3 regions of the Sulfuritortus calidifontis genome follow, and region 1 is predicted to be linked to each of the others. Evidence: predicted binding sites of a transcription regulator. Region 1 holds the regulator's gene; each other region holds the start of a gene.
What was found. Region 1 encodes sigma-54, which starts transcription at its own class of promoters, with help from an activator protein. Its sites were predicted from a motif close to TGGCACNNTTCCTGCT; they were not measured.
Positions count from the first base shown of each region.

Region 2: a site for sigma-54 is predicted at 1,342-1,357, ahead of flgB (flagellar basal body rod protein FlgB). Genes of this name have one in related genera too.
Region 3: a site for sigma-54 is predicted at 1,698-1,713, ahead of EL388_RS01055 (CmpA/NrtA family ABC transporter substrate-binding protein). Genes of this name have one in related genera too.

Region 1 is NZ_AP018721.1:1,941,873-1,945,145, reverse strand. Features, by position in the region: gene lptA (lipopolysaccharide transport periplasmic protein LptA) at 1-92, shown strand, start outside; gene lptB (LPS export ABC transporter ATP-binding protein) at 89-811, shown strand; gene EL388_RS09915 (RNA polymerase factor sigma-54) at 851-2,254, shown strand; gene ptsN (PTS IIA-like nitrogen regulatory protein PtsN) at 2,313-2,768, shown strand; gene hprK (HPr(Ser) kinase/phosphatase) at 2,756-3,273, shown strand, end outside.
Region 2 is NZ_AP018721.1:1,201,845-1,205,117, forward strand. Features, by position in the region: gene EL388_RS06335 (GGDEF domain-containing protein) at 1-1,226, shown strand, start outside; gene flgB (flagellar basal body rod protein FlgB) at 1,385-1,792, shown strand; gene flgC (flagellar basal body rod protein FlgC) at 1,792-2,205, shown strand; gene EL388_RS06350 (flagellar hook assembly protein FlgD) at 2,219-2,896, shown strand; gene flgE (flagellar hook protein FlgE) at 2,908-3,273, shown strand, end outside.
Region 3 is NZ_AP018721.1:195,291-198,563, reverse strand. Features, by position in the region: gene ntrB (nitrate ABC transporter permease) at 1-166, opposite strand, end outside; gene EL388_RS01055 (CmpA/NrtA family ABC transporter substrate-binding protein) at 265-1,482, opposite strand; gene EL388_RS01050 (ANTAR domain-containing response regulator) at 1,891-2,484, opposite strand; gene EL388_RS01045 (nitrate reductase) at 2,541-3,273, opposite strand, start outside.

The DNA.
Region 1 (3,273 bases):
CCAGCGGCCCGGGCCGGGTGCGCGCGGTGATCAAGCCCAAGCGCAAGGAGGCCGGCACCGCTCCGGCCCAGCCGGTGGGGGCCAAGCCATGAGCTGCCTGCGGGCAGAGGGTCTGCGCAAGCGCTACAAGTCACGCGAGGTCGTGCGCGACGTCTCGTTCGAGGTGAACAGCGGCGAGGTGGTGGGCCTGCTCGGTCCCAACGGCGCCGGCAAGACCACCTGCTTCTACATGGTGGTCGGCCTGGTCCGGGCCGACGGCGGCAGGATCGCGCTGGATGATGCCGAACTGACCCACCTGCCGGTCTACCAGCGCGCCCGCAAGGGCCTGAGCTACCTGCCGCAGGAGGCCTCGATCTTCCGCAAGCTCACGGTGGCCGACAACATCGCCGCCGTGCTCGAGCTGCGCGGCTATGACGAAGGTCGGGTGCGCGAGCACCTGGAATACCTGCTGGAAGACCTGCATATCACCCATCTGCGCGATGCCCAGGCAGTTAGCCTGTCGGGCGGCGAGCGCCGGCGGGTGGAGATCGCCCGCGCCCTGGCCCTGCAGCCGCGCTTCATCCTGCTCGACGAGCCCTTCGCCGGTATCGACCCGATCTCGGTGCTCGACATCCAGAAGATCATCCGCTTCCTCACCGAGCGCGAGATCGGCGTGCTGATCACCGACCACAACGTGCGCGAGACCCTGGGCATCTGCGACCGGGCCTACATCATCAACGAGGGTTGCGTCCTGGCCGCCGGTGGCCCGGACGAGATCATTTATAATGACGAGGTCAGGAAGGTCTACCTCGGTGAACACTTCCGCCTCTAATTCGCGCACGATTCTTTCCTTCTCGAGACGGCTTCAGCCGTGAAGCAAAGCCTTCAACTCCGACTCAACCAGCAGCTTACGCTGACGCCGCAATTGCAGCAGTCGATCCGCCTGCTGCAGCTGTCGACGCTGGAATTGCAACAGGAAATCAGCCAGGCTTTGCAGGACAACCCCATGCTGGAGCGGGCCGATGTCAGCGAGGGGGAGGGCGGTGATTACGAGACCACGGAGCCTGCGCCGGAGTCGGGTGGTCTGGAGTCGGAAGAGGTCTATGCCGAATTGGCCTGGGGCGACCGCAGCGTGGCTGGGCCCGGCAGCGGCGAGGACGACGACGAACTCGGTTTTCAGCAGCCCGATGCCAGCCAGGCCGGCCTGCGCCAGCACCTACTCGACCAGCTCTCGCTCACGCCCGTCGCCGAGCGCGACCGCCGGCTGGTCGCCCTGCTGATCGATGCCCTCGACGAGGACGGCTACCTCACCGTCAGCCTGGAAGAACTGGCCGAGATGCTGCCCGAGGACGCGGAATATGACCTGGTCGAACTCGAAGCGGCGCTGAAACTGCTGCAAAGCTTCGATCCGGTCGGGGTCGGCGCCCGCGACCTGGCCGAATGCCTGTGCCTGCAACTGGCCACCCTGCCGCCGGAGACCCCCTGGCTGGCCGAGGCCAGGCGCTTGGCGCGCGAAGGCCTGAAGATGCTGGCCGAACACGAATACGGCAAGCTGAAGAAATGGCTGGGCATTGCCCTCGATGCCGACTTCCAGGCGGTGCGGGCGTTGATCACTGGCCTGAACCCGCGGCCGGGCGCCCGCTACGCCGAGGTCAGCGCGCAATACGTGGTGCCCGACGTGCTGGTGCGCAAGCTGCGCGGCCAGTGGCAGGCCAGCCTCAATCCGGCCGCCATGCCCAAGCTGCGCATCAACGAGATGTACGCCGGCATTCTGCGCCAGAACCGCGCCGGCGGCAGCCTGCAGACCCAGCTGCAGGAGGCGCGCTGGCTGATCAAGAACGTGCAGCAGCGGTTCGAGACCATCCTGCGCGTGGCCCAGGCCATCGTCGAGCGCCAGCGCCTGTTCTTCGAGCATGGGCCGACCGCCATGCGGCCCCTGGTGCTGCGCGAGATCGCCGAGCAGCTCGACCTGCACGAATCGACGGTCTCGCGGGTGACCAGCCAGAAATACATGCTCACCCCGCGTGGCCTGTTCGAATTCAAGTATTTCTTCTGCAGCTCGCTGGGCACGGAAGAGGGCGGCGCCACCTCCAGCACGGCGATCAAGGCCTTGATCAAACAGGCGATCGAGGCGGAGAATCGCGGCCAGCCGCTGTCCGACAGTGCCATATCGACTATGCTGGGTAAGCAGGGTTATGTTGTCGCCCGCCGCACCGTTGCCAAATATCGCGAACAGATGCAAATTCCGCCGGCCAACCAGCGCAAGTCGATATGACCGTCATTTTTCGTTTGCTTGAACCCTTGTTCTGCCGCCCGCCCTGCCAGAGGTGACCATGAACCTGATCAGCCCTTTACTGAAACCGGAAAACGTCCTGGCCGGCCTTGAGGCAGGTAGCCGCAAGCGCCTGTTCGAGGAGGCGGGCCGTCTGTTCCAGATCAGCTACGGGGTGCCGGCGAACGAGGTATTCGAGAGCCTGCAGTCTCGTGAGAAGCTGGGCTCGACCGCTTTGGGTTACGGCATCGCCATTCCCCATGGCCGGATCAAGGGTTTGAAGGACACCGCCTGCGCCTTCATCCGCCTGAAGGCGCCGATCGACTTCGACGCCCCGGACGGCATGCCGGTCGACCTGGTCTTCGTCCTGCTGGCCCCGGCGGCGGCCACCGACCTGCACCTACAGATACTGGGCGAGCTGGCGCAGATGTTCAGCGAGAAGACCATGCGCGATCAGTTGCGTGCCGCGCCGGATGCCGCCGCCCTGCACCGCCTGGTCAGTGAATGGACAGCCTGAGCCCGTTCATCACCGTCGATCAACTGTACGAGCTGGCCCGGGAGCAGGTGCCGCTCGACTGGGTTGCCGGCCGCGCGGGTGGTGGGCGCAAACTGACCTCGGACTCGGTGGAGAAATCCGCCTTCGCCCTGATCGGCTATTTCAACCTGGTCCATCCCAATCGCATCCAGATCCTCGGCAATGCCGAGATGGGCTATTTGCGCAGCCTGCCGACCGACGGCCAGGCGCTGGCGATCAACAACCTGCTTGCCAGCGAACTGGCGGTGGTGGTGGTGGCCAACGGCGAGCAACCGCCGCCGACCCTGCTGAGCATGGCCGAGGAGCGGCAGATTCCGGTCTTCGTCTCCCCGGAGTCGAGCACCTACCTGATGCGCATCCTGTCGCATGTGATCAGCCAGGCCCTGGCCGTCTCGGTCACCCTGCACGGCGTCTTCCTCGAGGTCGCCGGTCTCGGCGTGCTGATCACCGGCGCCGCCGCCACCGGCAAGAGCGAACTGGCGCTGGA
Region 2 (3,273 bases), 740 kb from region 1:
CTACGACCGAGGTCGCAGCGCCGGCCGGCCGCCCCCTGGCCGAATTGGGTCGCGCCTTTGCCGATAACGTCGAGCTGTTCATCGGTGGTTGCGAGGTCCTGTGGCCGGATCTCGCCCAGCGTGCCCGCTCGCTCGTGGCCGAGGTCGAGGCGGCGCAGTGGCAGCTGGCCGAGCGCCATATCGCCGACCTGGGCCATCTCTGGCGCGAGTTCATCGTCCGAGCCGAAGACAATGTCGAACTGCTCGAGGGCCTCAAACGCGTGGTCGCCTTGCTTTTCCGCAACGTCGGCGACATGTTCGCCGACGACCCTTGGGTGCAGAACCAGGTCACGGCCATCCACGCCATGGTCGGTGGCCAGCTCAATTACTACAGCTTGTTCGATGCCGAACGCACCCTGGAAGAGGTGGTCAACCGGCAGAAGGCCCTGCAGGACAACCTGCGAGAGGCGAAATCGCGCTTGAAGGGCCTGATCTCCACCTTCGTCGACCGGGTCGGCGAGCTGACCGATGCCACCGGCGAGCAGCAGGACCGCATCCAGGGCTATGCCGACCGGATCGCCGCCGCCGACGACCTGGCCGAGTTGAACGAGGTCATGGAGGGACTGACTGCCGAGATGGGCCGCATGCGCGACCAGATGCGGCAGACCCACGGCGAGCTGCTGGATGCCAGGCGGCAGGTGGAGCAGGCGGACGAACGGATACATGAGCTCGAACGGGAATTGCAGGAAGTCGCCAACCTGGTCCGGGAAGACCAGCTGACCGGCGCCCTCAACCGGCGCGGCATGGAGGAGGCGATGGCGCGGGAACTGGCCCGCGCCGAGCGCATGGCCGCGCCCTTGTCGCTGGCCCTGCTCGACATCGACCACTTCAAGAAGATCAACGACAGCTACGGCCACCAGGCCGGCGACCAGGCCCTGGTCCATCTGTCCAAGGTGACCCGGCAGCTGCTGCGGCCGTCCGACTCGCTGGGCCGCTGGGGCGGCGAGGAATTCCTGATCATGCTGCCCAATACCGACCTGGCCGAGGCGGAGAAGGTGATGCAGCGGCTGCAGCGCGAGCTGACCAAGACCTTCTTCCTGCATGACAACCAGCGCATCCTGATCACCTTCAGCGCCGGAGTCGCCCAGCGCCAGGCTGGCGAAGAACGCGACCTCTGGATTCGGCGGGCCGACCAAGCCATGTACCAAGCCAAGGCCAAGGGGCGGAATCGGGTCGAACGCGGTTAGCCGGCAAGAATTGCCGCCGGTGGCCAGCCCGCTTGCCGCCCCGCGGCCTGTCGGTTAGTCGACAAAAACAGCCGAACCCAATAAATACAAACACATAGGCTGTATTTTTTGTTCTTGGCACGAGGTTTGCTAATTAGAAGCGCGAAAGGAACCGCGCCATGCTTGGAAAACTCGACCGAGAACTTGCCTTTGTACAGAACGCCTTGGACCTGCGGGCCCGGCGGCAGGAGCTCTTGGCAGCCAACATCGCCAATGCCGATACGCCGAACTACAAGGCACGCGACATCGATTTCCAGTCCGCCTTGCGCTCGGCCATGGGTGCCGCCGGCGGTCCGCTGGCCCTGAGCCGGACCGCCGCCGGCCATATCGACAAGTCCGCCGGCAGCGTAGGCGGCCTGGCCGAGGCCAAGTACCGCACCGTCCTGCAGCCCAGCCTCGACGGCAACACGGTGGACACCGACATCGAGCGCGGCCACTTCGCCGAGAACGCCATCCACTACCAGTTCCTGCTGGAACGTGCCCGCGGTACCTTCCGCACCATTTCCTCCGCGCTGGAGAGCCGCTGATGTCCATGCTGAACGTCTTCCAGATCGCCGCCTCGGCCCTCACTGCCCAGTCCATGCGGCTGAACGCCGTGGCCAGCAACCTGGCCAACGTCGATTCCGCCCATTCCTCGACTGGCGAAGGCTACAAGGCCAAGCAGGTCGTATTCGAGGCGGTGCCGGTGGCCGTCGGTGCCGGCTACGCCCAGGGCGTGCGGGTGAAGGAGGTGGTCGAGGACAAGGCGCCCGCCCGGCAGGTCTACGACCCGACCCATCCCCTGGCCGATGCCAAGGGCTATGTGTCCTACCCCAATGTCGATGCGGTGGAGGAGATGGTCAACATGATCTCCGCCTCGCGTTCCTACCAGACCAACGCCGAGATGATGTCCACGGCGAAAGAATTGACCCAGCGCACCTTGGCGCTGCTGCAAAGCTAAGGGGGATTGAGCCATGGCTGTGACCAACACCCAGACCAGCTACGCCAGCCTGATCGATTCGATCAACGGCCAGACCACGAAGAAGGCGACCGCCAATCAGGTCACCGACATGCAGGACAGGTTCCTCAAGCTGCTGACCACGCAGCTGCAGAACCAGGATCCGATGAACCCCATGGAGAACGCCGAGCTGACCTCGCAGCTGGCGCAGATGTCGACGGTGGAGGGCATCACCAAGCTGAACACCAGCCTGGACAGCCTGCTTGCCGGCTACCAGGCCAGCCAGACCATGCAGGCCGCCGCGCTGATCGGCCGCACCGTGCTGACCGAGGGCGACACCATCGACCTCAATGGCGGCCTGGGGGCCGCCGCCTTCGAACTGAAGTCGGGTGCCGACAAGGTCGTGGTCAAGATCCAGGACAGCAACGGCATCGAGCTGCGCTCCCTGGCGCTGGGCCAGCAGGATGCGGGCATGGTCAAGTTCGGTTGGGATGGCCTGGACAACAACGGCCAGGCAGTGGCTGACGGCAACTACTGGTTCGTGGTCGAGGCCGAGCGCGCCGGCAACTTCGTCGACGCCACGCCGCTGGCCCTGACCGGCGTGCGCAGCGTGGTGCTGAGCAACGGCAAGGTCGAGCTGGATACGGCGAGCCTGGGTATCCGCCAGCTCGACCAAGTACGGCAGATTTTCTAAGGAGAACGTAGATGAGCTTCCAGCAGGGTTTGAGCGGTCTGGCCGGTGCCACCAAGAACCTGGATGTGATCGGCAACAATATCGCCAACGTCGCCACGGCCGGCTTCAAGCAGAGCCGGGCCGAGTTCGCCGACGTCTACGCCAGCTCGCTCTACGGTGCCGGCGGCATCCAGGTCGGTATCGGCACCCAGGTGCTGAACGTCGCCCAGCAGTTCACCCAGGGCAACATCTCGCTCACCAACAACCCGCTCGACGTGGCGATCAACGGCGACGGCTTCTTCCGCCTGAACGACCGGGGCGCCGTCACCTACAGCCGCAACGGCCAGTTCCATCTGGACAAGGATGGCTACCTGATCACCAACACCGGTCTCAACGTC
Region 3 (3,273 bases), 970 kb from region 1:
GAAAGGCCTTGGCCAGCGCCTCGGTCAGGGCCTTGCCGCGTTCGGTCTGCAGGAACGGGGTGGGCCGCGGTTGCGCCGCGGGCTCGGCGACTGAATTCACAATCACGGTTTCGGGCTGTTGCATGATCTCTTCTAAACTGCCTTCGTTGATGGTCACTGCGCTCATGGCGGACTCCTGGTTTTGTCATTCCCGCGAAAGCGGGAATCCAGTTGATTTTCTGGATTCCGGGTCAGCGGCACTGCGCGCCGCGCCCGGAATGACGGTTACGCCTTCACCTTGAAGCCGTCGGCATAGGCCTTGGGGTTCTTGCCATCCCAGGTCACGCCGTCGATCAGCTTGGCCGAGCGCATGTCCGACTTCGGTACCGGCACCTTGGCCGCGGCGGCCGCCTCCTTGTACAGCTTGATCTGGTTCACCTTCCTGGCCACGGCCAGATAATCCGGGTGTTCCTTGAGCAGGCCCCAGCGCTTGTGCTGGGTGAGGAACCACATGCCATCCGACAGATAGGGGAAGTTGACCACGCCATCGTTGTAGAACTTCATGTAGTTCTTGTCCTGCCACTTTTTGCCGATGCCGTTGTCGTACTGGCCGAGCATGCGGTCCTCGATCACGTCGAATTCGGTGTTGACGTAGGCCTTGCCGGCGATGATGCGCGCCACCTCGGAACGGTTGGCCATGGTGTCGATGTACTTCGAGGCCTCGAGGAGGGCGGCGGTCATCGCCCGCGCGGTGTTGGGATAGCGCTGGACGAACTCGGCCGTGGTGCCCAACACCTTCTCCGGGTGGTCGGGCCAGATGTCCTGGCTGGTCACCGCGGTAAAACCGATCTTGTCGTGGATGGCACGCGCGTTCCAGGGCTCGCCGACGCAGAAGCCGTCCATCTTGTCCACCCGCATATTGGCTACCATCTGCGGCGGCGGCACGGTGATCACCTTCACCTCCTTGAATGGGTCGATGCCGTAGGCGGCCATCCAGTAATAGAGCCACATGGCATGGGTGCCGGTGGGAAAGGTCTGGGCGAAGGTCCATTCCTTGGGCTCGGCCTTGACCAGCCGGGCCAGACCGGCGCCGTCGGTGACGCCCTTGGCCTTGATCTGGTTGTTCAGGGTGATGGCCTGGCCGTTGTGGTTGATCGACATCAGCACGGCCATGTCCTTCTGCGGCCCGCCGACACCGAGCTGCAAACCGTAGATCAGGCCATAGAGCACGTGCGAGGCGTCGAGCTCGCCGTTGACCAGCTTGTCGCGCACACCGGCCCAGGAGGCCTCCTTGCTCGGCGTGATCTTGAGGCCGTATTTCTTGTCGAAGCCCTTCTCGGCGGCGATGGCGACCGAGGCGCAATCGGTCAGCGGGATGAAGCCGATCTTGACCTCGGGTTTTTCCGGCTTGTCCGATCCGGCCGCCCAGGCGGCGCTGCGCACGCCCGGCGGCACCAGTGACATCAAGGCGGCAGCCGCAGACAGCCCGGCGGTCTTCTTCATGAAATCCCTCTTGCTTTTGTGCACCCCGGTTTCAACCTGAGGCTTCGATTCCTCGTTCATCGCATGGCTCCAAAAATCCGGCGCAGGCCGTCGCAAAAAAATGGCGCCCAGCCGACGCGATCGCTCGCGCGGATGGACGCCGTTGTCCAAATGCACCCGAGGGTGCCGCATGGCTGTGAACCCGGATCGACATTGATCGAGTCCGATCAGGAATTAGCAGGTAGCGTGCCAACTACCAAAATCCTTGAAAACAGGGGCCATTGGCCGACAAGCCGGCGATGCCGGTTGGCTCTCCCCTCGCCCCTTGCACCGCCCTGGTGCGATGCGCACCGAATCAGTGTCGAGCGCGGCTCATCGCAAAAAAAAGCGGCCCGCAGGCCGCCGAGAGGGATGCGATGAAATCCGCTGTCAGCTTTGCTGTAACAGGGCCTTGGCCAGCTCGGCCAGACGCAGGCGCCGGGCCATGGCCTCCTTGCGCAGACGGCGATAGGCGGCCTCCTCGTCGAGGCCGGCCTGCTGCATGAGCAATCGCTTGGCCCGCTCGACCAGCTTGTGTTCCTGCAGTTCCTGGCGGGCGCGCTGCAGTTCCTGGCGCATCGAGTGCATTTCTTCGAACCGCGCCTGAGCCAGCTGCAGTATGGGCTGTACCCGTTCTGGTTTGAGGCCATCGACGACATAGCAGGTCACGCCGGCCCGTACCGCCGACTGGATGGCCTCGCGCCGACCGTCCTGGGTGAACATCACGATCGGCCGCGGTGTCGCCTGGGTGGCGAGACAGACCTGCTCCAGGGTATCGCGGCTGGGCGAATCGGTGTCCATGATGACGAGGTCGGGCGCCACCTCGTCCACCCAGCGCGGCAGATCGATCGCCCGATCGAGCCGGCCCACTACGTGATGCCCCTCGGGACAGGCCGCCAGGGCATCGAGCAGGGTGTTCAACTGCTTGCGCGACTGGCTGACCACCAGGATCTTCAGCGCCACGGCGGCGTTGGCAAACTCCATCTCGCGTTCTCTCATCAATTGCCGTTACGGATATCTAGCAAGGACCGTGCCGCCGCTCAGGCCGGCACCGGTTGTTGCGCCAGCAGCCGCTTCAGTTCAGGCAGACAGGAACCGCATTCGGTGCCGCAGCCCAGACCGGCTTGCAGCGCGGCGAGGTCGGCGCCCTCGGCGATGGCGGCGCGGATGGCCGACTCGGAGACATTCTTGCAGTTGCAGACGATACGCCCCGACGCCACCTGGCCCTGCGGCGGTGCGGCCAACGGCGCCAGCAGCCAGGGGCGCAGGGGGCTGACGTCCATCTCCTCGGCCATGCACTGCTTGAGCCAGTCTTGCGCGGCGGTCTCGCCATAGAGACGCACGGCGACCAGCCGGCCCGAATCCAAGCGTGCCCGCTTGGAAATGCCGCTGCCGGCATCGAAGTAGCTCATGACCGCCGCATCGTCGAGGCCGGCCAGGCGGTCGATCCTGGCCAAGCGCGCGGCATCGAGCGGCTGCGTGCTGGCGGCGCGGAGCACGACGACCGCGCGCTCACGGCCGGCAAGGCCCAGGCTGGCGTAGTCGAATTGCCCGAGCAGGGGCTGGAGCCGTGCCAGCCACTCGACCGCCTTGCCGCGCAGCATCAGCAGCAGCGGGTGCATGGGCCCGGCGGCCTCGACCTCGACCGCGGCATGCTTGAGCTCGGGCTGGCCGGACACCGCATCGCAGGCAGCGACGGTGAGGACGTTGGTGCCCAGGCCGGCCATGAACCGGCCACCCCAGTGCATGGGCAGGAAGACCTGGCCGGTACGC